Regions from separate parts of the Pseudomonas sp. FW215-R2 genome, predicted to be linked through region 1. Evidence: predicted binding sites of a transcription regulator. Region 1 holds the regulator's gene; each other region holds the start of a gene.
The links. Region 1 encodes FliA, which starts transcription of late flagellar genes. Its sites were predicted from a motif close to CTAAAGTTTNNNNNNNNNNNGCCGNTAA; they were not measured.

Region 1 (7,478 bases):
GCAAGCAGATCAATCGCCAGATGTTCGCCTCGCCGAAAGCGCTGGCGGTGGCGGCCGGTCTGATGGCGGTCATGGGCCTGGTGCCGGGCATGCCGCACTTCTCCTTCCTGAGCATGGCGGCCCTGGCGGCTGGTGGCGCGTACCTGTTCTGGAAAAAGCAGAACGTCGCCAAGGTGCAGGCGCTGCAAGAGGTTCAGCGTCAGCAGGAGCTGCTGCCTTCGCCGGCCCGCGCCATGGAAACCAAGGAGCTGGGCTGGGACGACGTGACGCCAATCGACATGATCGGCCTGGAAGTCGGTTATCGCCTGATTCCGCTGGTGGACCGCAACCAGGGCGGGCAATTGCTGGCGCGGATCAAGGGCGTGCGCAAGAAGCTCTCGCAGGATCTGGGCTTCCTGATGCCGACCGTGCACATCCGCGACAACCTCGACCTGGCGCCGAGTGCCTATCGCCTGACCCTGATGGGCGTGATCCTGGCCGAAGCCGAGATCTACCCGGATCGCGAACTGGCGATCAACCCGGGGCAGGTCTACGGCACGCTCAACGGCATTACCGCCAAAGATCCGGCTTTCGGCCTGGAGGCGGTGTGGATCGAAGTCAGCCAGCGCGCCCAGGCACAATCGCTCGGTTACACCGTAGTGGATGCCAGTACCGTGGTCGCCACGCACTTGAACCAGATTCTGTACAAGCACTCCAGTGAGCTGATCGGCCACGAAGAAGTGCAGCAACTCATGCAATTGCTGGCCAAGAGCTCGCCAAAACTGGCGGAAGAGCTGGTGCCGGGTGTGGTGTCGCTGTCGCAACTGCTCAAGGTGCTGCAAGCACTGCTGGCCGAACACGTGCCGGTGCGCGACATCCGCAGCATTGCCGAAGCCATCGCCAACAATGCCGCCAAGAGTCAAGATACCGCCGCTTTGGTGGCCGCTGTGCGGGTCGGCGTTTCTCGCGCCATCGTCCAAAGCATTGTAGGGACTGAGTCGGAGCTGCCAGTTATCACGCTGGAGCCAAGGTTGGAACAAATATTGCTCAATAGTCTGCAGAAGGCAGGACAAGGCTCGGAAGAGGGCGTTCTGCTGGAGCCAAGCATGGCCGAGAAGCTGCAGCGTTCGCTCATCGAAGCGGCGCAGCGTCAGGAAATGCAAGGTCAGCCGGTGATCCTGTTGGTAGCAGGCCCGGTTCGCGCGATGCTCTCGCGCTTTGGCCGCCTGGCAGTCCCTGGACTGCATGTGCTGGCCTACCAGGAAATTCCGGACAACAAGCAAGTGACCATCGTTGCGACAGTAGGGCCCAACGGCTGAGGTAGTGGTTTATGCAAGTTAAGCGTTTTTTCGCCGCCGATATGCGTCAGGCCATGAAGCTGGTTCGTGATGAGCTGGGCGCTGATGCCGCCATCATTGGCAACCGCCGCATTGCCGGCGGCGTCGAGCTGACGGCGGCGCTGGATTACAAACTGTCGGCGCTGGCGCCACGGGTTCCGAACATGGAACTCGAAGACGAGCTGCGCAAGACCCAGTCGCGCATCGTCACCGCCCAGGCCGAACTGAGCATGCGTGGTGAGGCCGACGGCAACACCAATCGCCAGTTGTTCTCCGGTCTGCCATTGACCGCCGGCCTGCCGCTGACGGCTGCCGAGCCTCTGACAGAACCGACTTACGCTGCTCCGGCGCGTCCGGCACCTGCGCCTGCGCCGGCTGCCGCTGGCGTTGATCCGCGTGCGCTGGATTCGATGCGTTTCGAACTCAACAGCCTGCGCGAGCTGATGGAAGTGCAGCTCGGCACTCTGGCCTGGAATCAGCTGCAAGGCAGCCGTCCGGCTCAGGCGAACCTTTATCGTCGTCTGCAACGCATCGGCTTGTCCGGCCCGTTGTCCCGCGACCTGCTGGCGCTGACCAGCGATATCGAAGAACCTCGTCAGGCCTGGCGCATGTTGCTGGCGCACCTGGCGCGGATGATCGCCACCCCGGAAGTCGAGCCGCTGGAAGAGGGCGGGATCATTGCCATGGTCGGTCCTGCCGGCATGGGCAAGACCACCACCCTGGCCAAGCTGGCCGCCCGTTACGTGCTCAAGTACGGCGCGCAGAACATTGCGCTGGTGAGCATGGACAGCTTCCGCATCGGTGCTCAGGAACAGTTGAAAACCCTGGGCCGGATCCTCAATGTGTCGGTGACCCACGTCGACCCGGGCCAGTCCCTGGTGCAGGCGCTGGATCCACTGCTGCGCAAACGCGTGGTGCTGATCGATACCGCCGGCCTGCAGGCCAGCGATCCGGCACTGCGCATGCAGCTGGAAAGCCTGGCCGGTCGTGGCATTCGGTCAAAAAATTATCTGGTACTGGCAACCACCAGCCAGAAACAGGTTCTAACCGCCGCTTATCACAGTTACAAGCGTTGCGGGCTCGCCGGGTGCATCCTGACTAAACTGGATGAGACGGCCAGCCTTGGCGAGGTGCTGAGCCTGGCGATCAGTCATGAACTGCCGGTCGCCTACCTGACCGACGGCCCACGGATTCCGGATGATCTGCATCTGCCGCGCCGTCATCAATTGGTCAGCCGCGCCGTCAGTGTGCAAATGCAGGAAGAACCCAGCGAAGAAGCCATGGCTGACATGTTCGCTGATATCTACCACAGTCCCACCAAGCAGGTTGGCTGAGGTAATGAACAGTTTTTGTACCTACATCGATGGTCTGCCATGCATTGTTCCGGTTGTGAACGCGCAGCCAGTAATGTGGCCTCCGTCTATGCAAGACAAGGTAAAGAAATAACATGGGCAGCATGCATCCCGTACAGGTGATCGCGGTGACCGGCGGCAAAGGTGGCGTCGGCAAGACTAACGTGTCAGTGAACTTGTCCCTGGCGCTGGCAGAGCTTGGCCGTCGGGTCATGCTGCTGGACGCCGACCTGGGTCTGGCGAACGTCGACGTTCTGCTGGGCCTCACGCCCAAACGTACCCTGGCCGATGTGATCGAGGGCCGCTGCGAGCTGCGCGACGTGCTGTTGCAAGGCCCCGGCGGGATCCGCATCGTGCCGGCCGCTTCCGGCACGCAGAGCATGGTTCACCTGAGCCCGGCCCAGCATGCCGGTCTGATTCAGGCGTTCAGCGACATCGGCGACAATCTCGACGTACTGGTGATCGACACTGCTGCGGGTATTGGTGACTCGGTAGTCAGTTTCGTTCGCGCAGCGCAAGAAGTGTTGCTGGTGGTCTGCGACGAGCCGACCTCGATCACCGACGCCTACGCCCTGATCAAACTGCTGAACCGCGATTACGGCATGAACCGCTTCCGCGTCCTAGCCAACATGGCCCAGAGCCCGCAGGAAGGTCGCAATCTGTTCGCCAAGTTGACCAAGGTCACGGATCGCTTCCTCGACGTCGCCCTACAATACGTCGGTGCGGTGCCTTACGACGAAAGCGTGCGCAAGGCGGTGCAGAAGCAGCGTGCGGTCTATGAAGCCTTCCCGCGTTCCAAGTGCGCACTGGCGTTCAAGGCGATCGCGCAAAAGGTCGACACCTGGCCGCTGCCCGCCAATCCGCGCGGCCACCTCGAATTTTTCGTCGAGCGCCTCGTGCAGCAAACGGCAGGACCTGTGCTATGACCGCCAGCGGTATGAATTTCTACAAGAAGTCGGCACGTGACGCGCAGTACGAGCTGATCGAGCGTTACGCGCCACTGGTCAAACGCATTGCTTACCACTTGCTGGCGCGATTGCCGGCCAGTGTGCAGGTCGAAGACCTGATCCAGGCCGGGATGATCGGCCTGCTCGAAGTCTCGACCAAATACGACGCCAGCAAAGGCGCCAGTTTCGAAACGTACGCGGGCATCCGGATCCGCGGCGCGATGCTCGATGAAGTACGCAAGGGGGACTGGGCACCGCGCTCGGTTCACCGCAACACCCGTATGGTCAGCGACGCGATTCGCTCGATTGAAGCTAAAACCGGCCGTGACGCTAAAGATCACGAGGTTGCGGCCGAACTCCAATTGAGTCTCGACGATTACTACGGGATTTTGAACGACACCCTGGGCAGCCGACTGTTCAGTTTCGACGACCTGTTGCAGGACGGCGAACACGAAGGGCTGCACGAGGATGGCGCAAGTGCTCATCTTGAGCCGTCGCGCGATCTGGAAGATGAGCGCTTCCAGGCTGCGTTGGCGGACGCGATTGCCAATTTGCCGGAGCGTGAGCGACTGGTGTTGGCGCTGTACTACGACGAAGAGCTGAACCTCAAGGAAATCGGTGAAGTCCTTGGCGTCAGTGAATCGCGGGTCAGCCAGTTACACAGCCAGTGCGCGGCCCGCTTGCGGGGGCGTTTGGGGGAGTGGCGAGCGCGCTGAAGGCAGTGTGGGGACGCTGCGAACGAGGCTGGTGCGGTGGTGAACGGCACCGGTCTTGCTCTGTTGTGCTCCAGACAGTCATCGAGTGCTTTGCCGGATTGATTGAAATGGCGCGTCCAGGTGCTGGGCGCGTTTAAGACTGCTTGGAGGTCGAATTGAACAAAGACATGAAAATCCTCATCGTTGATGACTTCTCAACGATGCGGCGGATCATCAAGAACCTGTTGCGTGACCTTGGGTTCACCAACACCGTTGAAGCCGACGATGGCACCACTGCCATTCCGGTGCTCAACAGCGGCAGCATCGACTTTCTGGTGACCGACTGGAACATGCCTGGCATGACCGGTATCGACCTGCTGCGTCACGTGCGCGCCGATGAAAAACTCAAGCACCTGCCAGTGCTGATGGTGACTGCTGAAGCCAAGCGCGAGCAGATCATCGAAGCGGCCCAGGCCGGCGTTAACGGCTACGTGGTCAAACCTTTCACGGCTCAGGCGCTGAAAGAAAAAATCGAGAAGATTTTCGAACGCATCGGCTGATGACGCGCGGGGGAGCTATGGAGCATAACGAATCTTCACAGGGCGACTTCGAGTCGACTCTGAAAAAACACGCGGTCGAACTGGTCGAAAGCCTTGAAAAAGGCAGGTTCGGCGACGCTGTGCAACTGATCCATGAGCTCAATCAGACCCGTGACCGTGGCCTGTACCAGGAAGTGGGCAAGCTCACGCGCGAACTGCACAGTGCAATCGTCAACTTCCAGATCGACCCGCATATGCCGCAGGCCGAGGAAGTATCGCAGATCACTGATGCGACCGAGCGTCTGGGCTATGTGGTCAAGCTGACTGAAGCGGCGGCCAACCGCACCATGGACCTGGTGGAAAGCGCCACGCCGGTGGTCAATGGCCTGGCTGACGAAGCCCAGGCATTGAGTGCCGACTGGGGACGTTTCATGCGCCGTGAAGTCGGGGCTGAAGAGTTCCGCGAGCTGGCGCGTCGGGTCGACGGTTTTCTGGCACGCAGCAGCGCGGACAACCGCGCGGTGTCGAGCAACCTCAACGACATTCTGCTGGCCCAGGATTACCAGGACCTCACAGGTCAGGTGATCAAGCGCGTGACCCAGTTGGTCACCGAAGTCGAAAGCAATCTGCTCAAACTCGTGCTCATGGCCAGTCAGGTGGACCGCTTTGCGGGCATCGAACATGACCGTGCGGCGATGCTCGCTGAAAAAGATCCACAAAAACATCTCTCGCAGGGTGAAGGTCCGCAGATTCATGCCGATAAACGAGAAGACGTTGTGTCCGGTCAGGACGATGTGGACGATTTGTTATCCAGCCTTGGATTCTAGAGTTTTGGAATTATAGGTTTTTTGGGTTTTTAGACCTGTAGGAGCACCCCCTAATGAGCTTCGGCGCCGATGAAGAGATCCTTCAGGATTTCCTGGTTGAGGCCGGCGAGATTCTTGAGCAACTGTCCGAACAACTGGTCGAGCTGGAAAGCCGTCCGGATGACGCAGATCTGCTCAACGCAATTTTTCGCGGTTTCCACACTGTAAAAGGGGGCGCCGGCTTCCTTCAGCTCAATGAGCTGGTGGAGTGCTGTCACATCGCCGAAAACGTGTTCGACATCCTGCGCAAGGGTGAGCGTCGCGTAGATGCAGAACTGATGGACGTGGTGCTCGAAGCGCTGGACGCGGTGAACAGCATGTTCAGCGAAGTCCGCGATCGCAGTCCGATTACTGCCGCAACGCCGGAACTGCTGGCTGCCCTGGCGCGTCTGGCTGAACCGCAATCGGCGGATGAAGCCCCGGCTTCGCCTGTTGCCGAGATGATCGAAGAACTGGTCGTCGAAGGCGATTCGGGCGATATCACCGATAACGAATTTGAACAGTTGCTGGACTCGCTGAACGCCGTCAAGGCCGAAGCTGAAGCCCCGGCGGCTGCCGCTGCGCCTGCTTCCGATGAAGCAGTCAGCGATGAAATCACCGACGCCGAATTCGAGTCGCTGCTCGACCAGTTGCACGGCAAGGGCCAGTTCGCGGCCGACGCCGTGGCACCGACAGCCGCTGCACCGGCTGCTCCGGCGGCGGGCGACAGCTCCGACATCACCGACGACGAATTCGAAGCCTTGCTCGATCAGTTGCACGGCAAGGGCAACTTTGCCGTCGATGCGCTGGAATCGGCGATTGCGTCGGTGCCTGCATCTGCTGCTCCGGCAGCGGCTGCGGCCGGTAGCGATCTGATCAGCGACCATGAGTTCGAATCGCTGCTCGACGATCTGCATGGCAAAGGCAAGTTCACTGACGTCGCCACCGGTGCCGTGGTGACGGCCGGCAATGCTTCTGCTGTTGCAGCACCTGCCGCCAAGGCCCCGGCCGCTGCGGCAAAACCTGCTGCAAAAGCGCCTGAGCCTAAAGCCGAACCGGCCAAGCCAGCCGCCGCTGCTGCACCGGCTCCGGCCCGTGCGCCGGCGACTCCGCCACCGGAAAAACCGGCGAGCGAAGCCGAAACCACCGTTCGTGTGGACACCGCACGTCTCGACGAAATCATGAACATGGTCGGCGAGCTGGTACTGGTGCGTAACCGTCTGGTGCGCCTGGGCCTGAACAGCGGCGACGAATCGATGCAGAAGGCCGTGTCGAACCTCGACGTGGTCACCGCCGACTTGCAGACCGCGGTAATGAAGACCCGGATGCAGCCGATCAAGAAAGTCTTCGGCCGCTTCCCGCGTCTGGTTCGCGATCTGGCGCGTCAGCTCAAGAAAGAGATCAACCTGGAACTGGTGGGCGAAGAGACCGACCTCGACAAGAACCTCGTCGAGGCTCTGGCCGACCCGCTGGTCCACTTGGTGCGCAACGCGGTCGACCACGGTATCGAGTCGCCGGAAGAGCGCGAAGCCTCGGGCAAGGCCCGTGGCGGCAAGGTGATCCTGGCGGCCGAGCAGGAAGGCGACCATATCCTGCTGTCGATTTCCGACGACGGCAAAGGCATGGACCCGAACGTCCTGCGTGCCATCGCCGTGAAACGCGGTGTGATGGACAAGGATGCTGCCGATCGCCTGAGCGATACCGAATGCTACAACCTGATCTTCGCCCCGGGTTTCTCGACCAAGACCGAGATCTCCGACGTGTCCGGCCGCGGTGTGGGCATG
Region 2 (7,478 bases), on a different contig from region 1:
CGGCCAAGCGTAACGTTTTGTTTCATCTGGTAGGCTCGGCAGATTACGCCTTCCCTTCAAAGCACAACAGGTACAGTTGATGACGAACGCCCACCGCGCCGTATTCCTCGATCACCCTTCCCTGGATCTGGGCGACCTTGACCTCGAGCCGTTGCGCGCCTGCTTCAGCGACCTGCAACTGTTCGCCCAGACACTGCCTGCGCAGGTTGCCGAACGCCTGCAAGGCGCAACCGTGGCCATCAGCAACAAGATCCTGATCGATGCCGCCGCCATGGCTGCCAACCCTCAACTGAAACTGATCCTGATCACGGCCACCGGCACCAACAACGTCGATCTGGCCGCTGCTCGCGCCCAAGGCATCACCGTGTGCAACTGCCAGGGTTACGGCACACCGTCGGTGGCGCAACACACGATCATGCTGTTGCTCAACCTCGCCACGCGCCTGGCCGATTATCAAAAAGCCGTCGGTGAAGGACGCTGGCAACAGGCGAAACAGTTCTGCCTGCTGGACTATCCGATCGTCGAACTGGAGGGAAAAACCCTGGGCCTGCTCGGGCATGGCGAACTCGGCGGCGCGGTCGCGCGTCTGGCCGAAGCCTTCGGCATGCGCGTCCTGCTCGGACAGATTCCGGGGCGCCCGGCCCGGCCGGATCGCCTGCCGCTGGAAGAACTGCTGCCACAGATCGACGCCCTCACCCTGCACTGCCCGCTCAATGAACACACCCGGCACTTCATCGGTGCCCGCGAACTGGCGTCCATGAAACCCGGTGCCTTCGTGGTCAACACCGCCCGTGGTGGTCTGATCGACGAACAAGCCCTGGCCGATGCCTTGCGCAGCGGTCATCTGGGCGGCGCGGCCACCGATGTGCTCAGCGTCGAACCACCGACTAATGGCAATCCACTGCTGGCTGCCGACATCCCGCGCCTGATCGTCACCCCGCACAACGCTTGGGGCAGCCGCGAAGCCCGGCAGCGGATCGTGGGACAATTGGTCGAAAACACCCAGGCGTTCTTCAGCGGTAAGGCGCTGCGGGTCGTCAGTTGATAAACTGCGGCACTTTTTTTCACAGGAGCAGTTATGGATCCGCGCAGTGAAGTACTGCTTCGTCAGGTCGAGTTATTCCAGGGTTCGCTGTTGTTGGCCGGTCTGCCCGCCGACGATCTGCTCGGGCGCCTGCCCAACGCCTTTGGCTGGTGCTGGCATGCCGGCGATCAGGCGGCGCTCGATGCGCGCTTTGAAGGCCGCAGCCATTTCGGCGTCAACGTGCCGGAGCGCGAGTTCGACAGCGCGGTGGTATTCCTGCCCAAGTCCAAGGATTTGACCGATTACATCCTCAATGCCGTGGCTTCACGCCTGGCCGGGCGCGAAGTGTTTCTGGTCGGGGAAAAGCGCAGCGGCATCGAAGGCGCGTCCAAGCAGCTCAACCCGTTCGGCAAGCCGCGCAAGCTCGACAGCGCGCGTCATTGCCAGTTGTGGCAAGTGACTGTGGCCAACGCTCCAGAAGCCAAATCCCTGGAAAGCCTGGCGCAGACTTATGAGCTGCCACTGGCCGAAGGCCCGCTGAAAGTCATCAGCCTGCCGGGCGTCTTCAGCCATGGCCGACTGGATCGCGGCAGCGCCCTGCTGCTGGAGCATCTGGACAAACTGCCGAGCGGTCATCTGCTGGACTTCGGTTGCGGTGCCGGTGTGCTTGGCGCGGCGGTCAAACGTCGCTACCCGCACAATCAGGTCACTCTGCTGGACGTTGACGCCTTCGCTGCCGCCAGCAGTCGCCTGACACTGGCAGCCAACGGTCTGGAAGCCGACGTGTTGACCGGCGACGGAATCGACGCCGCACCGATGGGATTGAACGCAATTCTGAGCAACCCGCCGTTCCATGTCGGCGTACATACCGACTATTTCGCCACGGAAAACTTGCTGCGAAAAGCAGCCAAACATCTGAAAAACGGCGGCGAACTGCGCCTGGTAGCGAACAGCTTCCTGAAGTACCAGCCGCTGATCGAAGAGCATCTGGGCGTGTGTGCGATCAAGGCCGAAGGCAATGGTTTCCGGATTTACCGGGCCAAGCGCGGCTGAAAATTAGCACTTGCCGAATGGATTCTGCCTAGGCAGAATCCGCTCCGTCCTAGGGGAGTAGTCTCCCACGAGCGCCATGCTCGTCCGGCATACGTCAACATACTTGATCCTCAGATCATGGCGTATGCGACCCAAGCGTCCGCAGCAGACGGATCGCAGGGTTTGACAAGACCTATGACACGCACACCTTACCCGGGGCGGGAAGGCTGTACGTGTCATAGCCGTGTCGACCCGCCCCTTAGGAAATCCTGATGCTGGACTCGTTACTCGTTCCCACCGCAATCGTTGCCTTGGCCGAAATCGGCGACAAGACGCAACTGCTCGCGCTGATTCTCGCCGCTCGCTTTCGCAAACCCTGGCCGATCATTGCCGGTATCGTCGCTGCGACCCTGGCCAACCACGCGGCAGCCGGTGCGGTAGGCGCCTGGTTCGGCAGCTTCTTCTCCGATGCGGTCCTGCACTGGATTCTCGCCGCGAGCTTCACCGCCACCGCCCTGTGGACGCTGGTGCCGGACAAGATGGACGACGATGAAGCCAGCACCGCACGCAAGTTCGGGCCATTCCTGACCACCCTGATCGCGTTCTTCCTCGCGGAAATCGGCGACAAAACCCAGATCGCCACCGTGATGCTGGCCGCGCAATACCCGGAACTGTGGCTGGTGATCATCGGCACCACGCTCGGCATGTTGATTGCCAACGTACCGGTGGTTCTGGCGGGTAACTTTGCCGCAGACAAATTGCCATTGACCCTGATCCGTCGCCTCGCGGCTTCGGCGTTCATGATTCTGGCAATCGTCGCGGTGTACAAGGCGATGCAGAGCAGCGGCTGGGTCTGATCCGGCAGATCGCTCCCACACTCAGTGCGGGAGCGATCATTGCTTCAGGACTTTGGCGCTTTTTCGTAAAGCGGCATGACCTTCGGAATGGCCGCCTGCAACGAGGCGATCCGGCTGGAGGATGCCGGGTGAGTGCTCATGAACTCTGGCGGCGCGCCTTCGGACGCCTTGCTCATCTTGTTCCACAAGGTGATCGCGGCGTTCGGGTTGTAACCGGCGCGAGCGGCCAGTTCCAGGCCGATCAGGTCGGCTTCGTTTTCGTTGGCACGGCTGTTGGGCAGCGTCATCCCGTAGTTGGCCACGGTGTCGGCCAGCGCCAGGCTGTCCTGACCCAGACCGAGCAACGCACCGGCGCCCTGCTTGGCCATCTCGATGCCATAGGCCTTGGACATTGCTTCACGACCGTGCTCGCGCAGGGCGTGGGCGATTTCATGACCCATGACCGCGGCGATTTCATCGTCGGTCAGTTTCAGGCTGTCGATCAGCCCGGTGTAGAAAATGATCTTGCCGCCAGGGCCGCAGTTGGCGTTGAGCTCGTCACTCTTGATCAGGTTCACTTCCCACTGCCACTGCGCGGCATCCGGACGGAAGTTCGGCGCCTGAGCGATCAAGCGGTTGGCAATCGCCTGAACCCGTTTGGCTTCGTTGCTGGTCTTGTCCAGCACACCTTTGCTGGACGCTTCGCCAACGGTCTTCTGATAGGACTGGGCATACATCTGGTCGACCTCTTGCGAGGACAGCATGCTGAACATGTACTGCTTGCGCTCCACGCCCACGGCACCGCCGCTGGTGGTGTTGACCGACTGACAACCGGCCAGCAACAGCGCCGCGCTCAGTGCACTTACAACCAAAGTCTTGTTCATTCAAAAGCTCCCTGAAAACATGCCGCGTATCCTAGGCGGGTAATTGTATCGACGCCAGATACAACAGACGTGATGCACCTGTTTTCAGAAGACACTCCTCAGCCCTGTAGGAAAAAATTCACATCCACCGACAAGCCCTCTGCAACTGCGTCGCGCACTGATCCATTTGCGACATCCACCGTCAATTGCGCGCACTTCGCCTCATGGCGCAATAGTGGCTGCCGATACAGCAGCGCAGATGTCCTCTTGCGTGCGGAGCTTCCATGAAATTCAAGTCGATCCAGTTTTCCGTGGCGGCCCTGGCCGGCGCCATCGTTCTCAGCGTGGTGGCTGCGTTGGTGCTGTATGCGCTGTTTTCCGGCGCCCGCACCCAGGAGATGGTTCAACAACGGACCCAGGCCCAGTTCGAGCAAGTCATCGAACAACGCCTGACCTCGCTGGCACAGACCCAGGTCAGCCAGATCCAGCGCGAGCTGGAAGCGCCGCTGCTGATTGCCGGTGGACTGGTGCGGGTCAACGCCCTGCTCGGCACGCCCGGCGCCGATGGTCAGCCACGACTGACCGTCAGCCGCGAGCAACTGATCAGCCTGATCAAGGAAAACGTCGAGAAGAACCCGAAGATTCTCGGCACCTACATCGGCTGGGAAAAGAACGCACTGGACCACAATGACGCGGCTTACGTCGGCACCAGCGTGGTCGGCATCGACGCCGCCAACGGGCGCTTCCTGCCGTGGTGGTTCCGCAACGAAGACGGCACCCTCGGCCTGGACAAACTGGTGGACGTCGACGACCAGAAAGTCCTGTCCACCGGCGTGCGCGCCAGCGAGTACTACCTGTGCTCGAAAGAAACCAGGAAATCCTGCGTGATCGATCCGGCGCCCTACAAGGTCGGCGACAAGATCGTCATGCTCGCGTCCTTCATTGAACCGATCATGCTCAACGGCGCGTTCCAGGGCATCGTCGGCGCCGACCTGTCGGTGAACTTCATTCAGGAAATGCTCCTGGGCGCGAACCAGAAACTGTACAGCGGCGCCGGGCAAATGGCCCTGATCGGCGGCAACGGCCGGATCGTCGCCTACACCAAGGACCCGAGCAAATTCGGCGAGAAGGTCAGCGACATCCTCGACGCCCAACAGATTGCCAACATGGCCAATCTCAAGCGCGGCGAAGTGACCTACACCGTCAATAAGGAGTCGGGCCGGATCGAGTTGTACCTGCCGTTCGGCATCGGCCAGACCGACGCACGCTGGACGCTGATGCTGCAACTGCCGCTCAACGCAGTGATGGCCGACCTGCAGAAACTCCAGGGTGACCTCGACGCCCAGCGCAAATCCGACACCTTCGGCATGGCCATGGTCGGCCTGATCATTGCCGGCCTCGGTTTGCTGGTGATCTGGCTGGTGGGCCACGGCATCGCCCGACCGCTGAAGCAAATGGTGACCATGCTCGATGACATCGCCCAGGGCGAAGGCGACCTGACCCGTCGCTTGAGCAGTGATCGCAAAGACGAACTCGGCTCAATCGCCAAAGGCTTCAACACCTTCCTCGCGAAGCTGCAGGCGATGATCACGCAGGTGGTGTCGTCGGTGCAGAGTGTCAGCGATTCCTCGGAGCACACGGCGGACATTGCGATCCGCACCAATATCGGCATACAGAAGCAGATGGCCGAGATTGATCAGGTCGCCACCGCCGTGCAGGAAATGACCGCCACCGCCCAGGACGTGGCGCGCAACGCGACCCAGGCGGCGCAAGCCGCCAGCCATGCCGATCAGGCCGCCAGCCAAGGCATGCAGATCGTGCGCGACACGTCGAATTCGATTGGCGTGCTGGCTGTGGAAATCAGCAAGGCGGTGGACGTGGTGCAGACGCTGGCCAAGGACAGCGAAAACATCAATGCGATCCTCATCGCCATTCGCGGGATCGCCGAGCAGACCAACCTGCTGGCCCTCAACGCGGCCATCGAGGCCGCCCGTGCCGGTGAGCAGGGGCGCGGGTTTGCCGTGGTGGCCGACGAGGTGCGCAACCTGGCGCAGAAGACCCAGAAGGCCACCGAAGAAATCCAGAGCATGATCCAGCAACTGCAACAAGGCACCCGCGACGTGGTGCGGGTCATGGAAGACAGCCAGAACCGCACCGACGAAAGCGTGCAGCACGCGGCCAAGGCAGCCGAAGCGCTGGAGACCATCACCCAGGCGGTGTCGGTGATCAACGACATGAACACCCAGATCGCCAGCGCCGCCGAGGAACAGAGCGCGGTGGCCGACGACATCAACCGCAACGTGATCAACATCGGTCAGGTGGCGAATGAAGTGGCGGGGGGCGCGGACGAGTCGAGTTCGGCGAGTGCGGACCTGACCAAACTGGCGGAGCAGCAGCGGCGGTTGATCAATCAGTTCAAGGTCTGATCAATCAGGCCGGAGTCAAACACTCCGGCCCGTTGAGCTTCGGATCATTGACCATGTTCGCCAGCACCCGCTCGCGCAAGGCGGCGGGTTCACTGGCGAGCAGGCCTTGCAGGACATGCAGCGGCGTCTCGGGATCGAGCCATGCCGCCTGCCCCGCCTCATCGAGAATCAACGGCCGGCGCTGACTGGCTGCTGGCTGTGTAATCACCGCCGTACTCAGCCACACCTGTTCCTGCACTGGATACGCCTCCCAGATCGCCGCAAAAAACAACGAAGACCCCTCCCCCGGCGTCAGCCAGTACGGGCGTTTGCGCGTGGTGCCGCGCCATTCGTAGAAACCGTTGGCCGGCAGCAGGCAACGGCGCAGGCGCAGGGCTTCGCGGAACATCGGTTGTTCGGCGACGGTTTCGGCCCGGGCATGGGCCGGCGTACGCGACAGATCGGTCAGCCACGGAGGCGTCAGCCCCCAACGGGCGCGGGCCAGCGTGCGCTGGCCATCGGCTTCGGCACGCAGCATCAATACCGAATCGTTGGGGGAAATGTTCCACTGCGCCAACTGATCGGCGGGAAAACCTGGCAGTGCCGCGAAGTCGCGGTTCCAGCGAAACAGGGCATAACGTCCACACATGGGGCAGCACGACTCAAGAATAAAACGAACGCCAGCCTAACAGACCAGCGTACCGGGGAAGCTCTCCGGTTCATCGCCGGGCAGCGGCAGCGCGGCATTGTACGCGCTGATCAGTTCGCGGGCGTATTCGGCCTGATCGTTCTCGACCGACAGCCCGAGCAGGCCAAAGATCGGCAGCTCGCCCGTGCCACCGAGCAAATCGCGCCCGACCAGATGCGCCTCGATGCCTTCGCTGGCGAGCATGCCCTTGAGCATCTCGCCCTCCATCAGGTTTTCCGGCTCGTAGATTCGCTGCATGGGCGCACCTCACTCGTTTTCGCTGAAGACTTCCAGAAACCAGTCCTGACCATCGACCTGCAGGACAAAGGTGATCGGCCGGCAACACACCTGACAGTCTTCGATATAGGTCTGATCGCCCCCCGACAGATCCACGGACGTCTCGACCTCTTCACCACAATACGGACATTCATATACTGCGCTTTCCAGCATCGCGGTCTCCCGGGTGACTTGTGCGTATAATCGCCGGTCTATTTGCAGGGCTATTTTTGTCTGGCTACTTTTTCAGACCGTGCCCCGTTGGTTTTCGATCAAAACCTTTACTTACCCTAGCCGTTTCCAACAAGAGAGCATGATGGGCGAATTCGATGCCATCCGACCTTACGACGACAG
Region 3 (7,478 bases), on a different contig from region 1:
TTTTGTTGGCCGCTGCTTGATATTCCGAACAGCTGAAGCCTATTTTGTCCGGGTCGCCGTTCGCGGCTCGCACAATAACAAGGATTGCGTCATGACAACCGATGGCCAGCGTTCACTCGCGCAGCGATTGACGGGCATTGATGAGATTGAATGTGTCACGCCGGATTTGAACGGCGTACCACGAGGCAAGGTAATGACCGCCGAGGGTTTCCTCGAAGGGCGGCGTTTGCAGATGGCCCGGGGGGTGCTGCTGCAATGCATCATGGGGGGCTATCCCGCTGCGCGGTTCTACGGCAGCGATGATGGCGACCTGGCGCTGGTGGCCGACCCTGCGCAAATCCATCCTCTACCGTGGAGCCAGGAGCCGCGCGCGCTGGCCATCTGTGATGCCGACGAACTGACCGGCGAAAGCTCCAACCTGTCGACCCGTGGCCAGCTCAAGAAAGTCATTGCTCGCTACGCAGCTCTCGGCCTGGCGCCGGTGGTGGCGACTGAACTCGAATTCTTTGTGTTCGCTCCGAACACTGACCCGACCCAACCGTTCCAGCCGCCAGTCGGTCTCGACGGTCGTCGCGAGGACGGTCACTCGGCCTTCAGCGTCAGTTCCAACAACGGTCTGCGGCCGTTCTTCAGTGAAGTCTACAAATGCATGGCGGCCCTGGGCCTGCCGCGCGATACCTTCATGCACGAAATGGGCGTCAGCCAGTTCGAGATCAACCTGTTGCACGGTGATCCGCTGTTGCTGGCCGACCAGACCTTCCTGTTCAAACACCTGCTCAAGGAAGTCGCGCTCAAGCATGGCCTGACCGTGGTCTGCATGGCCAAGCCGCTGGCGCACACGCCGGGCAGTTCGATGCACATTCACCAGAGCATCGTCGAGATCGGTAGCGGCAAGAATGTGTTCAGCGATGAAAACGGTCAGCCGACCGCGATGTTCCGCCACTTCATCGGCGGGCAGCAGGCGGGCATGGCCGACTTCACTGCGCTGTTTGCACCGAACGTCAATTCCTACCAGCGTCTGTGCCATCCGTTTGCGTCGCCGAACAATGCTTGCTGGTCTCACGACAACCGCGCTGCGGGCTTGCGGATTCCGGCCAGTTCGCCGGTCGCCCGTCGGGTCGAGAACCGTTTGCCGGGCGCCGATGCCAACCCTTACCTGGCGATTGCCGCGAGCCTGGCGGCCGGTCTGCACGGTATCGAACATGAGCTGGAGCCGAGCGCGCCGATCCAGGGTGAATTCGAAGTGCCGGACAATCTTTCGCTGCCGTGCACGATGCACGCTGCACTTGAGCGTCTGAAACGCAGCCAGTTGGCCAAGGAACTGTTCGGCAAGGAGTTCATCGAAGGCTACATCGCTTCGAAAACCATGGAGTTGACCAGTTTCTTTGATGAAATCACTCCCTGGGAACGGCGTGTTCTAGCTGCCCAGGCCTGACGAACTGTCGCCATCGGGCTATCGTTTGATAGCCCGATACTCACCGCAAGGAGCCGCTCGGAACGCCGATGCGCCAAATCTGGAAATCCTTTCGAGCGCTGTATTTCGCCTCGCTGATGATGTTGATCGGCTCGGGCCTTCTTTCTACTTATCTGGCTTTGCGTCTGGCGGCCGACCATGTCGACGGACTGTGGGTCGGTGCGTTGATGGCGGCCAACTATTTCGGTCTGGTGCTGGGCGGCAAGATCGGTCACCGGTTGATTGCCCGGGTCGGGCATATCCGTGCTTACTCGGCGTGTGCCGGGATCGTCGGCGCGGCGGTGCTCGGTCATGGTCTGGTGGACTGGTTGCCGGCCTGGCTGGTGCTGCGGACCATCGTCGGCCTCGGCATGATGTGCCAGTACATGGTGATCGAGAGCTGGCTGAACGAACAGGCTGACGCCAACCAGCGCGGCGTGGTGTTCAGCGGCTACATGATCGCCTCGTACCTGGGGCTGGTACTCGGTCAGCTGATTCTGGTCATGCACCCGGGGCTGGGCCTGGAACTGCTGATGCTGGTCGCCCTGTGTTTTGCCCTGTGTCTGGTGCCGGTGGCATTGACCCGACGGATTCACCCGGCGCCGTTGCATCCGGCACCGATGGAGCCTCGCTTCTTCATCAAGCGCGTACCGCAGTCGTTGAGTACGGTACTCGGTGCCGGTTTGATCATCGGTTCGTTCTACGGTCTGGCGCCGCTCTATGCCTCGCAGCAGGGGTTGTCCACCGAGCAGGTCGGTCTGTTCATGGGTACCTGCATTTTCGCCGGGTTGTTGGTGCAGTGGCCGTTGGGTTGGCTCTCGGACCGCTATGACCGGGCCTTGCTGATCCGTTGCTTTGCCGGGTTTCTGGCCGTAGCCGCGTTGCCGCTGGCGATCCTGCCGCAGGTGCCTCTGGAGGTCTTGTTCGGCGTCGGTTTCCTGTGCTCGCTGGTGCAGTTCTGCCTGTACCCGCTGGCCGTGGCGTTCTCCAACGACCATGTCGAAGGGGATCGGCGGGTCTCGCTGACGGCGATGTTATTGGTGACCTACGGGGTCGGCGCCAGCATCGGGCCGTTGTTGGCCGGTGTGTTGATGAAAATGTTCGGTAGCCAGAGCCTGTATGCGTTCTTCAGCTTCTTCGCGCTGGTGCTGGTGTGGCGCATCCGGCCGAAAGCCGTGACCAATCTGCACCAGGTCGACGACGCACCGCTGCATCACGTGGCGATGCCGGACAGCATGTCCAGTTCGCCGCTGGTGGCCGCGCTCGACCCGCGGGTCGATGAGCAAGTGGTGCAGGAGCAGATGCAGAATAACGCCGCGCCTGAACCGGCACCTGAGTCTGCACCTGAATCTGAGTCACCTGTGGAGCCTGAGGCCGGCAACGACAATCCTGCGCCGGACATCAGCGGCGCCAGGCCTTGATTCTGAAAAAACACCAGGCATAAAAAAACGGGCAGTCACCGCAAGGGACTGCCCGTTTTTCATGGTGCGTACGAATCAGAGATCGTCTTTGTCGAAACGCCGTGCTTCACGTTGCAGCTGATAGACGAAACGCTCGACGTTACGCGCCGCCGGGCCGCTGATGTTGTGAAAGCGCAGGCCGGCGAAGGTGATGTTGAGTTTTTCTTCGAAGTGCAGGTAGCGCAGCTCGACCGATGTTGGCTGATTGCCGAACAGCGGCGGGGCGATCAGGCGATCGTAGACCTGGCCCAGTTGCAGGCGGTCGGTGATATCACCTTCAAAGCGCAGCTTGCAGCCGGTGGCGGAAATATCCAGCAACTTGCCACCGATCGGCGACTTGAGCTTTTCGCCACCCAATTCGACGCTGACCAGATCGGTCAGCTTCAGTGCCGCGCGAAAGGCGTTGCGGCGCTGGTGATAGACCACCTCGGTGGGCATCTCGCCAATGTAGAAGCGGTCACCGTCGGATTCCTTGATATCCAGCGTGCCGTTGCATTCCCAGGCAATGCGTACGCCTTCATGGAAACCTTCGACCTTGAACGGCTCGCCCGCCAGCAGGAAGCGTTCGCCATCGCGCGGGATCATTTCATCCAGGGCAATCGTGGCGGTATCCCGGTCAACCTTGATCAGGTAGCTCTGGAAGCGCTGGCTGCGTTCGTGAAAGGTGATGATCAGCGGATCGTGGCTCTCTTGCAGCTGGCGCAGGTTGCTGGAGATTTCCAGAGGCGTGGTGAGCACCTTTGGTGGCTGCGGAGAATCATCCGCGCTGAGGACGTTGGACACGTTAAATCAATCTCCAGACAAAATTTGACTACGGCTGGCCAGTATTTTGCCAGCATGTTTCGCGCGTTGATAGGGCGCAAGCATAGAAGAACGCATCACGCCTGACTGAGCGCGCGGGGTTTCTGCAGTTTGGAGAAGGTGCCACTGGCGTCATAGAGCGCGGGTGGCTCGCCGCCGGTGAGGATTTTCAGCTGATTGGCCGTGGCGGCCTGCTGAATCACGATCGACTGGCCATTTTTGGCATTGGTCGCCTGGCACTGGGCGATCAGATCGGTCAGAACGTCGCTCTGGGTCAGCAACAGCTCGCCGATGCTCGACTGGCTGGCCAGTTGTTCCAGGCCTTGACGGTCGAGCGACAGATTGAGGCTGGCGAGGATTTCGCTGCGTTTGCGGCCATGCTGCTCAAGCAGAATGATCAATGCCTGTTTGCGCGCCAGAATTTCTTCCAGCAGCGGCATGTCGCGACCGTGCAAGGCGAGGGACTCGGATTGCAGTAACTCCAGCAATTGTTGAGCTGGAGCAAAGTCGTCGGTGATCAGTTGCAATAAAGTAGTGTCGTGCATGGCTGGCCTTGGGTTTTAAGCGTCCAAAAGCCTGGCGCTGACCGAGGCCTAGCGCTGGGCTTCGAAGTTGAGCAGTTTGCTGGCTACACGGTTGCTGTCGACTTTATAGCTGCCATCGGCAATCGCTGCTTTCAACTCGGCCACGCGGGCTTTGTCGACGGCAGGCTGATCGCGCAGCTTGTCAGTGACCTTCTGCAACTGTTGAGCCTCATTGCTGAGGTGTACCGATTCCCCGCTTTTTGCGGTACTGGCCTGTTCGGCCGGGGTATTCAGCGTCGCGGAAGTACCGGTTTCGGCGGTTTCCTTAGGCGTGCTGGTACGTGTACTGCCCGTAAGTGACGAGGAGCTGTTCAAACGGCTGAAATCGATGACCATGTTAAAAACCTCTGGGAATTTGGACGCTTGCCATGTTCTCGGCCATCCCCTGGAAAACTTTAGGCTCTTTTACCAATGAGCCTGCATGCGCCGCACAGATCCTGCTGCGGCACAGTTTAGGGAACAGCTCAGGTTGGCGCCAGTTTTCTGCGCGATCCCTCACGAGGCTTTCCTGTCATTGCTCCAGTCGTTGCTCACATTGCCACTTCCACCTGGCCCGGCGCCATGACCTGCGCCTTGATGACCCGTTGGGAATTGAGGTTTTTCACTCGAATCTGTTCTTTCAGGCCACCGTTGGACAGGGCCTCGCCCGGCATGCGCACGGAGAGCGTGCCGCTGCGGGCGGTAATCACCACTTGATCGCCTTTGCGAACGACTTCCGCCTGTTCCAGATGCACCAGGGTTATCACTTGGTCGGCGACCGTTGGTCGGGTTAATTTTTGCCCGATCGCCTCATCCACCGACGTCAGGAAGCCCTGGTTGATCAGGCTCACATCATGCTCGCGCAGGGTCACGTCCTGAGGCTCGATGATGCCGGCGCGCTTGAGCGGGCGAGTGGTGGTCACGACCGGGCGAAACAGGCGGACTTGAGCGGGTACGAACACGGTCCAGGGGGAGGCGCCTTCGCAGCGAACCTTGACGGTTACGCGTCCCAAAGGACGTGCCGGGCTCTCCAGCGACGCTGTCAATTCCTTGTCGCACATAGGCATGTGCATGCGCGGATCGAGCTGCTTGACCTCGATTTCATAACGCCCTTCCGTTTGACTGGTAGCCAGATAGTCTTCTACGGTGAATTCAAGAAAGCCCTGAGTGACGCCGATAAGCATGTCAGGCAAGGTAACCGCATCAGCAACGGCAGGGCTGCCCGCGAAAAACAGGCAAGCGGCAGACACCGCGCAAAGTCCTCTGCGAAGGGGGGATGTCAGGCGTCGGAAAAATGTCGTTTGAATGTTCATAAGAGTTAAAAAGCAAGCGCCGTGCCGTTTAGCAATGAATGTGCGTCGCAACAACACTTGGCGTTGGTGTAGGAGTCTGGGCATGGCTGGTGTAATGGATTCGGTGAACCAGCGCACGCAACTGGTGGGGCAGAATCGCCTGGAGCTGTTGTTGTTCCGTCTCGACGGCCAGCAACTCTACGGGATCAACGTGTTCAAGGTTCGGGAAGTGCTGCAGTGCCCGCAACTGACGCTGATGCCCAAGTCCAGTCCTGTCGTGTGCGGGGTGGCGAATATCCGGGGGGCGACCATTCCGATCCTTGATCTGGCAATGGCAACCGGCTCCGGGGCGTTGAAAGACAAGAACAGTCCGTTCGTGATCATCACGGAATACAACACCAAGACCCAGGGTTTCCTGGTCCGCTCGGTGGAACGTATCGTCAACATGAACTGGGAAGAGATCCATCCGCCACCCAAGGGGACCGGTCGAGATCATTACCTGACCGCTGTGACTCGGGTGGACAATCAGTTAGTCGAAATCATCGACGTCGAGAAGGTGCTGGCGGAAGTCGCACCGACACCGGAAGCGATTTCGGTCGGCGTGGTGGATGTCGAGACCCAGAGCAAGGCGCTGTCTCTGCGGGTGCTGACGGTCGATGACTCGTCGGTGGCGCGCAAGCAGGTGACGCGTTGCCTGCAGACGGTTGGCGTTGAAGTGGTGGCGCTGAACGACGGCAAGCAGGCGCTGGATTACCTGCGCAAGCTGGTCGATGAGGGCAAGAAGCCGGAAGAAGAGTTCCTGATGATGATCTCCGACATCGAGATGCCGGAGATGGACGGGTACACCCTGACGGCCGAAATCCGCAGCGACCCTCGCATGCAAAAGCTTCATATCATCCTGCATACTTCGTTGTCGGGTGTGTTCAACCAGGCGATGGTCAAGAAGGTCGGTGCCGATGACTTCCTGGCCAAATTCCGTCCTGATGACCTGGCATCCCGGGTAGTCGACCGGATCAAAGCAGCAGATATCAGCTAGGGACTTTTCGTCCCTGGCGATCAACACGATTTAAGAGGCGGCATCATTTGTCTACGGGTAATTTGGATTTCGAACAGTTCCGGGTCTTCCTGGAAAAAGCCTGTGGCATTTTGCTCGGTGAAAACAAGCAGTACCTGGTCTCGAGCCGTCTCAACAAACTGATGGAGCAGCAAGGCATCAAGTCCCTGGGTGAGCTGGTACAGCGCATCCAGACCCAGCCGCGCAGCGGTTTGCGCGAGCAGGTGGTCGATGCCATGACGACCAACGAAACCCTGTGGTTTCGCGACACCTATCCGTTTGAAGTCTTGAAGAACAAGGTGCTGCCCGAGGCGATCAAGGCCGCTCCCAACCAGCGTCTGCGGATCTGGTCGGCGGCGTGCTCGTCGGGTCAGGAACCCTATTCGCTGTCGATGTCGATCGACGAGTTCGAACGGACCAACATCGGTCAGTTGAAAATGGGCGTACAGATCGTTGCCACGGATCTGTCCGGCAGCATGCTGACCAACTGCAAGACCGGCGAGTACGACAGCCTGGCGATCGGTCGCGGCTTGTCCGCCGATCGTCTGCAGCGCTACTTCGACCCGAAAGGGCCGGGGCGCTGGGTGATCAAGGCGCCGATCAAGAACCGGGTGGAATTCCGCTCGTTCAACCTGCTCGACAGCTACGCAAGCCTTGGCAAGTTCGACATCGTGTTCTGCCGCAACGTGCTGATCTACTTCTCCGCCGAGGTGAAGAAAGACATCCTGTTGCGTATCCACAGCACGCTGAAGCCGGGCGGTTATCTGTTCCTCGGCGCTTCCGAAGCGCTGAACGGTTTGCCGGACCATTACCAGATGGTCCAGTGCAGCCCGGGGATCATTTACCAGGCGAAGT
Region 4 (7,478 bases), on a different contig from region 1:
GAGCCCGAGAATGCCCAGGGTCTTGCCGTGCAGGTCGCCGCCCAGACCTTGCTGCCATTGGCCGGCACGCAGGGCGTTGGCCTCGTTCACCAGGTTGCGGGTGGCGGCCATGATCAGCGCCCAGGTCAGTTCCGGCGCAGCATGCTTATAGCTGTCGGTGCCGCAGACCTTGATCCCGAGCCGGGCAGCGGCCGGCATGTCCAGCGCTGCATTGCGCATGCCGCCGGTGACCAGCAGCTTGAGGTTCGGCAAACGCTTGAGCAGGTCTTCATCGAAGCGCGTGCGTTCGCGCATCACGCAAATCACCTGGAACCGCCCGAGGCGTTCGGCCAGCGTGGCGTTGTCCGCCGGGTAATCATGGACGAAGGTCACTTCGCCGAGACTGTCGAGCACCGACCAGTCGACCACATCACGCGCGACGTCCTGCCAGTCATCGATCACCGCAATCTGCACCGCCATCAGCCTTGACTCCTCAACGAACGGGATTGGTTTTGTTCAGCCAGCCGAGCAGCGCCTGATGGAACTGCGTCGGCTCTTCCATCTGCGGGGCATGGCCCATGCCGGGGAATTCCACCAATGTGGACTGCGGAATCAGTTTGGCGACCTGTTTGCCCAACACGTCGTAGTGGCCGATTTTCGCTTTCACCTCGGGTGGCGCAATGTCCTTGCCGATGGCTGTGGTGTCGGAGGTGCCGATCAGCAACAGGGTCGGCATCTTCAGGTCCTTGAACTCGTAGTACACCGGCTGGGTGAAGATCATGTCGTAGATCAGCGCCGAGTTCCATGCGACCTGAGTCTTGCCCGGCCCATTGCTCAGGCCGGCGAGCATGTCGACCCAGCGGTCGAATTCGGGTTTCCAGCGACCGCCGTAATAGGTGCTGCGCTCGTAGTCGCGGATGCCTTGGGCGGTGACTTTCAGTTCGCGCTGATACCACTGGTCAACGCTGCGATACGGTACGCCAAGGGCTTTCCAGTCTTCGAGACCGATCGGGTTGACCAGCGCCAATTGCTCGACCTGATCCGGGTATTGCAGGGCGTAGCGGGTGGCCAGCATGCCGCCGGTGGAGTGGCCGAGCAGGGTGGCTTTCTGAATGCCCAGCGCCTTGAGCAATTGCTGGGTGTTGGCCGCCAGTTGCTGGAAGGTGTACTGGTAGTGATCGGGTTTGCTGGAGGTGCAGAAGCCGATCTGATCTGGCGCAACCACCCGGTAACCGGCCTCGCTCAGGGCCTGGATCGAACTGTCCCAGGTGGCGCCGCAAAAATTCTTGCCGTGCATCAGCACCACGGTGCGCCCGTTGGCCTTGCCGTGGGCGGCGACGTCCATGTAACCCATCTGCAATGATTTGCCCTGGGACTGAAAGGCAAAATGCTTGAGGGTGTAGGGATAGTCGAAACCTTGCAGTTCCGGGCCGTATTGCGGGCCTTCGGCGTGAGCAAACAGGGGCAGGGCAGCGGTCAGCAACAGGCCGGGCAGCCAGCGGGTCAGCGACACAGACATGAGACAACTCCACAGGAAATCGGCCGATGCTGGAACGGCCGGATTAGGGCGACGTTAAACACAGGCAATGCCCGCGCCTGATCGTTCAACCGAGCCAACCCAGCGTGAGCATTGCCAGCACCGCATAACGGGCGCCTTTGGCCAGGGTGACGATCAACAGGAATCGCCCGAGCGGTTCACGCATGACCCCGGCGATCAGCGTCAGGGGATCACCGATGACCGGTAACCAGCTGAGCAGCAGCGACCAGTGACCATAACGTTGATAGTGGATGCGAGCGCGGGCCATGTGCTTCGGGCTGACCGGAAACCAGCGCCGACCCTGAAACCGCTCCAGTCCTCGCCCCAGCCACCAGTTGACCAGCGAACCGAGGACATTGCCCAGCGTCGCCACCGCCAGCAGCCCCCACAGCCAATAGCGATCGCTGACCAGCAGCCCGACCAGCACCGCTTCCGATTGCAGCGGCAGCAGTGTGGCGGCGCCAAACGCGGCGAAGAACAGCCCGATGTAACCCGCTGTCATCAATGGGCCGGGTAATCCGCCACCACCACATCAGCCCCATCCTTTTTCAGGCCGATGACTTGATAGGCATCGCTCATACCGTCCATTTCCATGCCCGGCGAGCCCATCGGCATCCCCGGTGCCGCCACGCCAAGCAGATCGTCACGCTTGCTCAGCGCCAGCACTTGTTCGGCGGGGACGTGACCTTCGACGAATTTGCCGTTGATGATTGCGGTGTGGCAGGACGCCAGACGTGGTGGCACGCCGTGTTGTTGCTTGAAGCTGCTCATGTCGGCTTCAACGTGATCCTCGACCTTGAAACCGTTGGCTTCCAGGTGGCTGATCCACTTTTTGCAGCAGCCGCAGTTGGCGTCGCGATGGACTTCGATCGGGATGAGGTCGGCGGCTTGCGCCAGGGAGGAGATGAATAGCGCGCTCAGGGCGGCCAGACGCAGGTGGTTTCGCATGGAGGGCTCTCGGCTCGGGGTAAAAAAAACGCATTTTGACCGGAATTTTCCGCCCGGCATCAACGGAGTGTTTCCAAGTAATACAAGGCGGGTTGCCAGCATGATCGTAGATCAAGGCTGACAGCCCGCTGAGCGAGAGATGACAGATCTGTCAGGATCAGCGCACCTTGAACCGGCCCATGATCGCGCCGACCCGGCTGTTGGCTTCCAGCAACTGTCGGGTGTTGAGCTCGCTGGCCTGACCACTTTGCACCAGTTCATCGACCATGTGACGGATCTGCACCATGCTGCGGTTGATCTCTTCGGTGACGGCGCTTTGCTGTTCGGCGGCGGTGGCAATCTGCGTGCTGAGGCTGTTGATGTGGCTGACCGAGCCGGCCATCTCGTCGAGGCCGCTGTTGACTCGCGCCGTGGCGTCGGCGGCCGACTGGCAACTGGCCTGGGTGTTTTCCATGGCGCTGACCGACGAACTCACGCCCTGGGTCAGACGGGTCAACATTTCGTTGATTTCCGAGGTGCTGGCCTGGGTGCGAGCGGCGAGGGCGCGTACTTCGTCGGCCACCACCGCAAAGCCGCGGCCCTGCTCACCGGCGCGGGCGGCTTCGATGGCGGCGTTCAGCGCCAGCAGGTTGGTCTGGCCGGCAATGGCGCCAATCACCCCGAGAATCTCGGTGATGCGCTGCGCGTCCTGTTGCATGCTTTCGACCTTGTGCGTGGCGCTGGCCACTTCGTCGATCAGCGCGACCACGCTGCTCGACGCTTCGCCGACCACCACCCGCGAACGGTCGGCGTTTTCGTTGGCGCGCTGGGTGAAGGCGGCGGTTTCTGCCGCGTTCTGCGCGACGCTTTCAGCGGTCGAACTCATCTCGTTGATCGCGGTGACGGTCTGGTCGGTTTCCGAGGCGTGGCGCAGCAGGATCTGGCTGGTGTGCGCCGACGTACGTTGCAGGTTGTCGAGGCTCGAGGCCATGGCGCCGGTGGCCTGGGTGACTTCGCCGATCATGTTCTGCAGATAGGCAATGAAGGTGTTGACCGAGTGACCGATCGCGCCGAGTTCGTCTTCGGCGCGGATGGTGATGCGGCGGGTCAGGTCGGCATCGCCGCTGGACAGCAGATCGATGTTGGCTTTCAGGGCCTTCATGCGCTGGATCAATTGGCGGATCGCATAGACCTGCCACAGCACCAGCAGGATCACCAGCGGGATCTGCAACAGGCTGAGTGTGCTGAGCACGTCATCGCGCTGGGCGGTGATCAATTTGGTCGGCAGGGCGGTGGCGAGGAACCAAGGCGTGCCTTCGATCGGGCGCATGAAGAAGGTGCTGGCTTCACCGTTGTTGTCGAACTCGACGCGCTGGGCCTGATCACGCTGCTGCAAGCCAGCCTTTACCTGACTCGCGAAAGGTGAACTGCCAGCCAGCTCGCTGATGTTTTTCAGCACGATCGGGCCATTGATGCGCGAACTGTTGCTGATGATTTTGCCGTCGGCCTCGACGATCAGCATTTCGGCACTGAGGTCTTTTTCCTTGCGCGCCACCAGGTCGTTGAAGAAGCCCAGCGTCACGTCGATGGTCGATACACCCCAGGTCGTGCCGTTCTTCTGAATGGCCATGGCGCAGTTGGTGCGTGGCTCGGCGCTGGCATCGTCTTTATAGGCGGCGGCCCAGGCGCATTGGCCGCGCGGTGTCTGCAGGCCGCCCTTGTACCAGCTCTGGTCGTAATAGTTGGGCGCTGCGTCGCTGTTCCAGAAGGTGTTCACGGCGAGTTTGCCGGAGCTGTCGCGATGCCAGAAGGTGCTGAACTTGTTGCGTCCCGCCTCACGCTGACCGGGCAGTGGCCAGATACCACCGCCAAATACTTTCAATTCACCGTACTGGTCCACCAGCCCCGGCAGCACCGTATCGATGGCGGCACTGTCGAGCAGCGGGATGGTCTGGGTGATGCTGCGTTGCTGCGATTGAACCTTGTTCAGTTCGCCCTGGATCTGCTCGGCGACCTCGGCAATGCGGTTGAGCACCACCTGCTCTTCGGTATGACGCAGTTTCGGCGCGACCAACTGGCTGATGCCTACCACGGTCAGGACCGACAGCAACAGGATAAATAGAACCAGAAACAGCGTGTAGCGAGCCTGAATGGTACGGAATGCGGGCATGGAGACCGGTCCTTGAGCAGCGTTTCTTATTAGGGGCGAGGAGTAAAACAGTAGGGGTATCCCTTACGTATCGTCGCGGCGCGAGGAAGCTTTAGGTACTCACGTGCTAAAAAGTTTTGAAACGCTGACCGGCAAGTAACAGATCCGACACATGCAAACTAACCAGCCCGTTCGTTAGAGTAAAAAGCCGATTTTCGCCGGACTGGCCAAGCGGCTCTGGCTCAATATCTGCGGGGCTTGCAGTGCTTTGTATCGAGAATGTACAAAATTTGTAAAAAAGTGAAAAACAGATTGGTGACATCAGTTTGCCGGCCGATACTCCGGGCAACTCAAGACGTTCCACAAGGATATTTTCATGTTCTTTTCGCAAGGAGCACGCTCATGACCGTTGGTTATACCGGCGCGTGGCAGCCCAAGGCAGGTTTGCTGGTTCGAGATGCAGGGAGCTCGGGCAAACCGGTTTCTCAAAGCGTGAAGGTCAAGCAGATGCTGGCCCTGGTCGGCAACGACCCCACCGTTCTCAACACGGCGGAAATGGACAAGCAGCGTTTGCACAAGAACATCAAGGGGTTCGATCCGGAAAACGTCACTCCCAAGCAATTGGGCAAACTGACTGACTTCCTGCGCAGCCGGGGCCTCATTTCCGAAGTGACCTCGATGACGCTGCTCAATGCCGGTGACAAGTTCGATCGTTTCGGCATTCAGAAAGACCCGGATGCCAAGTTCAATGCGCTGGAATATTTCGCCACGCAACTGGACACCATCAACAACAACAGCCTCAAGGGCAACAAGTACGCCAATACGTTGATCCCGGAGTACAAGAAAGCCATTTATGTGCTGCAGAGCCTGAAAACCTACGGACAGGGCGGTGAACGTCCGCCTCCGACCGACAAAGGCGTCAGCGCCAAGGCTTGATCGCGTAAAACCAGGCCCTCCGATGCGCAGGGCCTGGGCATTCTTGCGTTACACGGACGATGATGGCTTGGCAATGAGCGATTGCAGGTCGTCATGCAGCCGCTGCATCTGCGGGCAAATCAGCGTCAACGCCGGTGGCCTGGCGCCACGATGAAACAACGCCAGCCAGCCAGCTCCTCTCTCATCCGGCACCAGCCCGGTGAACACGAATCCTGCCGTCGTCAGCAAGTGAAAAGCGCTTGCGAATTCCTTTGCCAGCCTGAGCCTGACTGAAATGAGCCAATGCGCCGGCAGTTCCTGCAACTGCTTGAGCAAGCCGCCATCGAGCTCTTTGAAAATGCCTTCATACCGGTTCAATTGTTGTTCCAGCTGTACTGGTTCGCCCACCCAGGGCGCGGCCTTGTCCTGTGTTCCGAACACGCTGCACATCTGCCTCATGAAATCCCGGCAGCTTTCGGGCCACGCCTGGGTCGGGAGCGGGCGTCGGTTATCGTCGACAGGCGTGTAACCGATGACCAGCGATTCCCGCGCCGAGGCATTGAACGGAGACGGGACATGGTCGGGCAGCCATCCGACACTCTGAAAGCCGAGACTGGCTGCCATGCGCTGTGTGTAGGGATGGCCGGTGACCTGTTTGATCGTCACGCCCCGGTATCCCAGCGCTTGCGCATGAATCAACAGCTGCCGTCCCAGGCGAGTGGCAATGTTCTGACCTCGGGTTTCGGGGGCAACTACGCTCAATGCCAGCTCGGCGATGTGCGATCCCTTGGCACGAATCAAGGTCGCGTGTCCCAGCATTTGATCTTCGGCGACGGCGACCAGAGAGTGCCAGCGACCCAGCGCATGGTTGCGATCGATCATGCAGGGCAGATAGACGTGAGGCTGGGCGTAAAGATCGCCGTAGGTTTTTCGGAACAGGTTGCTCACGGCCACAGCGTCGCTGTTGCGGTAACTGCGCAGGGTAACTGTTTCCATCAGCGGTGTTCCATGGGCGGGCTGTCGTAGACGCGCAGATCCAGTACGCGCTGGCGTTTGCCGGAGCGCGGATGGCGTGACAGGTCCTGAACCGTGCAGCAGTGAATCTCCACGTCCAGCAAGTGATCGGCATTGAGTTGTTCGATCAACGGGTAGTGTTCAATCAACGCGTGGTGCAGCCTCCGGTCGGTGTCTGCCGAAGCAGGTTGCACAGCGTCCGGAGCCCATTTCAGGCGCAGGATGTCTTTCGTTCCGGCCTGTTCGATCACCAGTTGCCAATCGTCACTGCCGGTGAGGCGTTGCACCGTATCGCCGATTTCATCGGGCAGCAGTGTCAGGATTCCCACTCTGACTCGCTGGCTGTCGGCGCTGCGGCCCATCAGCGCGAATTTGCGCGTGGGCGTTCGCTCGAGTTCTCGCCAACAGGCGCGGTCGCCGACCGGGTAACGAATCAGCGGCATCAACCGCCGGGTGAGATTGGTCATCACCAGGCGGCCTGTGCGATCGCATTCTTCGATTACCTCACCGGTTTGTTCGTCGAGGATCTCCAGCACGCTGTGGCCCTGCGCCATCCGGTGTTCACCCAGGGCGCAGTCGCGATGACTGGCGCCGATAAAGCCGGCATCGACGCTGGCATACCCCATGGAGGCGACGCGTACATTGGGGAACACCCGGCCGAGCAGTTGCAACTGCGCCGGGAACAGGCTTTCACCGCCGTAGAGCAGGCATTCGATGCACTCCAGCCGGCGTCCCTGATGTTCCAGCCACGCGGCGAAGGTCAACAAATGGGCCGGTAAACCGGCCAGTACATTGATCCGATGCCGGGAAATCGAATCGGCCAGCACGGTCGACTCGACATGGCCGGTGAAAGGGAATTCCACGACACCCGGCTCGACATGCGCCAGCACATCGTGAGTGAAGATGAAACTGGCATACAGGTCGCCGACAAAAAACAGGTTGGCGACCCGATCGCCC

Region 2: the regulator FliA is predicted to act here: its motif matches at 3,977-4,004, upstream of AC3WRD_RS21995 (methyl-accepting chemotaxis protein).
Region 3: the regulator FliA is predicted to act here: its motif matches at 4,670-4,697, upstream of flgM (flagellar biosynthesis anti-sigma factor FlgM).
Region 4: the regulator FliA is predicted to act here: its motif matches at 4,681-4,708, upstream of AC3WRD_RS23165 (methyl-accepting chemotaxis protein).

Annotation. Positions count from the first base shown of each region.
Region 1 is NZ_JBYTBO010000005.1:235,342-242,819, forward strand. It holds gene flhA (flagellar biosynthesis protein FlhA) at 1-1,298, shown strand, start outside; gene flhF (flagellar biosynthesis GTPase FlhF) at 1,310-2,650, shown strand; gene fleN (flagellar synthesis regulator FleN) at 2,764-3,594, shown strand; gene fliA (RNA polymerase sigma factor FliA) at 3,591-4,331, shown strand; gene AC3WRD_RS09565 (chemotaxis response regulator CheY) at 4,499-4,870, shown strand; gene AC3WRD_RS09570 (protein phosphatase CheZ) at 4,888-5,676, shown strand; gene AC3WRD_RS09575 (chemotaxis protein CheA) at 5,730-7,478, shown strand, end outside.
Region 2 is NZ_JBYTBO010000017.1:64,249-71,726, forward strand. It holds gene AC3WRD_RS21975 (2-hydroxyacid dehydrogenase) at 80-1,045, shown strand; gene AC3WRD_RS21980 (methyltransferase) at 1,079-2,077, shown strand; yybP-ykoY riboswitch at 2,117-2,241, shown strand; gene AC3WRD_RS21985 (TMEM165/GDT1 family protein) at 2,329-2,913, shown strand; gene AC3WRD_RS21990 (M48 family metallopeptidase) at 2,958-3,776, opposite strand; gene AC3WRD_RS21995 (methyl-accepting chemotaxis protein) at 4,040-6,181, shown strand; gene AC3WRD_RS22000 (SOS response-associated peptidase) at 6,186-6,809, opposite strand; gene AC3WRD_RS22005 (putative signal transducing protein) at 6,846-7,106, opposite strand; gene AC3WRD_RS22010 (CPXCG motif-containing cysteine-rich protein) at 7,116-7,298, opposite strand; gene AC3WRD_RS22015 (1-acyl-sn-glycerol-3-phosphate acyltransferase) at 7,441-7,478, shown strand, end outside.
Region 3 is NZ_JBYTBO010000011.1:122,617-130,094, reverse strand. It holds gene AC3WRD_RS17070 (glutamine synthetase family protein) at 194-1,435, shown strand; gene AC3WRD_RS17065 (MFS transporter) at 1,504-2,874, shown strand; gene AC3WRD_RS17060 (flagellar brake protein) at 2,950-3,696, opposite strand; gene AC3WRD_RS17055 (flagella synthesis protein FlgN) at 3,792-4,259, opposite strand; gene flgM (flagellar biosynthesis anti-sigma factor FlgM) at 4,308-4,634, opposite strand; gene flgA (flagellar basal body P-ring formation chaperone FlgA) at 4,829-5,590, opposite strand; gene AC3WRD_RS17040 (chemotaxis protein CheV) at 5,673-6,605, shown strand; gene cheR (protein-glutamate O-methyltransferase CheR) at 6,653-7,478, shown strand, end outside.
Region 4 is NZ_JBYTBO010000019.1:59,655-67,132, reverse strand. It holds gene AC3WRD_RS23185 (D-2-hydroxyacid dehydrogenase family protein) at 1-459, opposite strand, end outside; gene AC3WRD_RS23180 (alpha/beta fold hydrolase) at 473-1,498, opposite strand; gene AC3WRD_RS23175 (YqaA family protein) at 1,584-2,018, opposite strand; gene AC3WRD_RS23170 (DUF411 domain-containing protein) at 2,018-2,464, opposite strand; gene AC3WRD_RS23165 (methyl-accepting chemotaxis protein) at 2,622-4,613, opposite strand; gene AC3WRD_RS23160 (hypothetical protein) at 4,995-5,528, shown strand; gene AC3WRD_RS23155 (GNAT family N-acetyltransferase) at 5,577-6,503, opposite strand; gene AC3WRD_RS23150 (phenylacetate--CoA ligase family protein) at 6,503-7,478, opposite strand, start outside.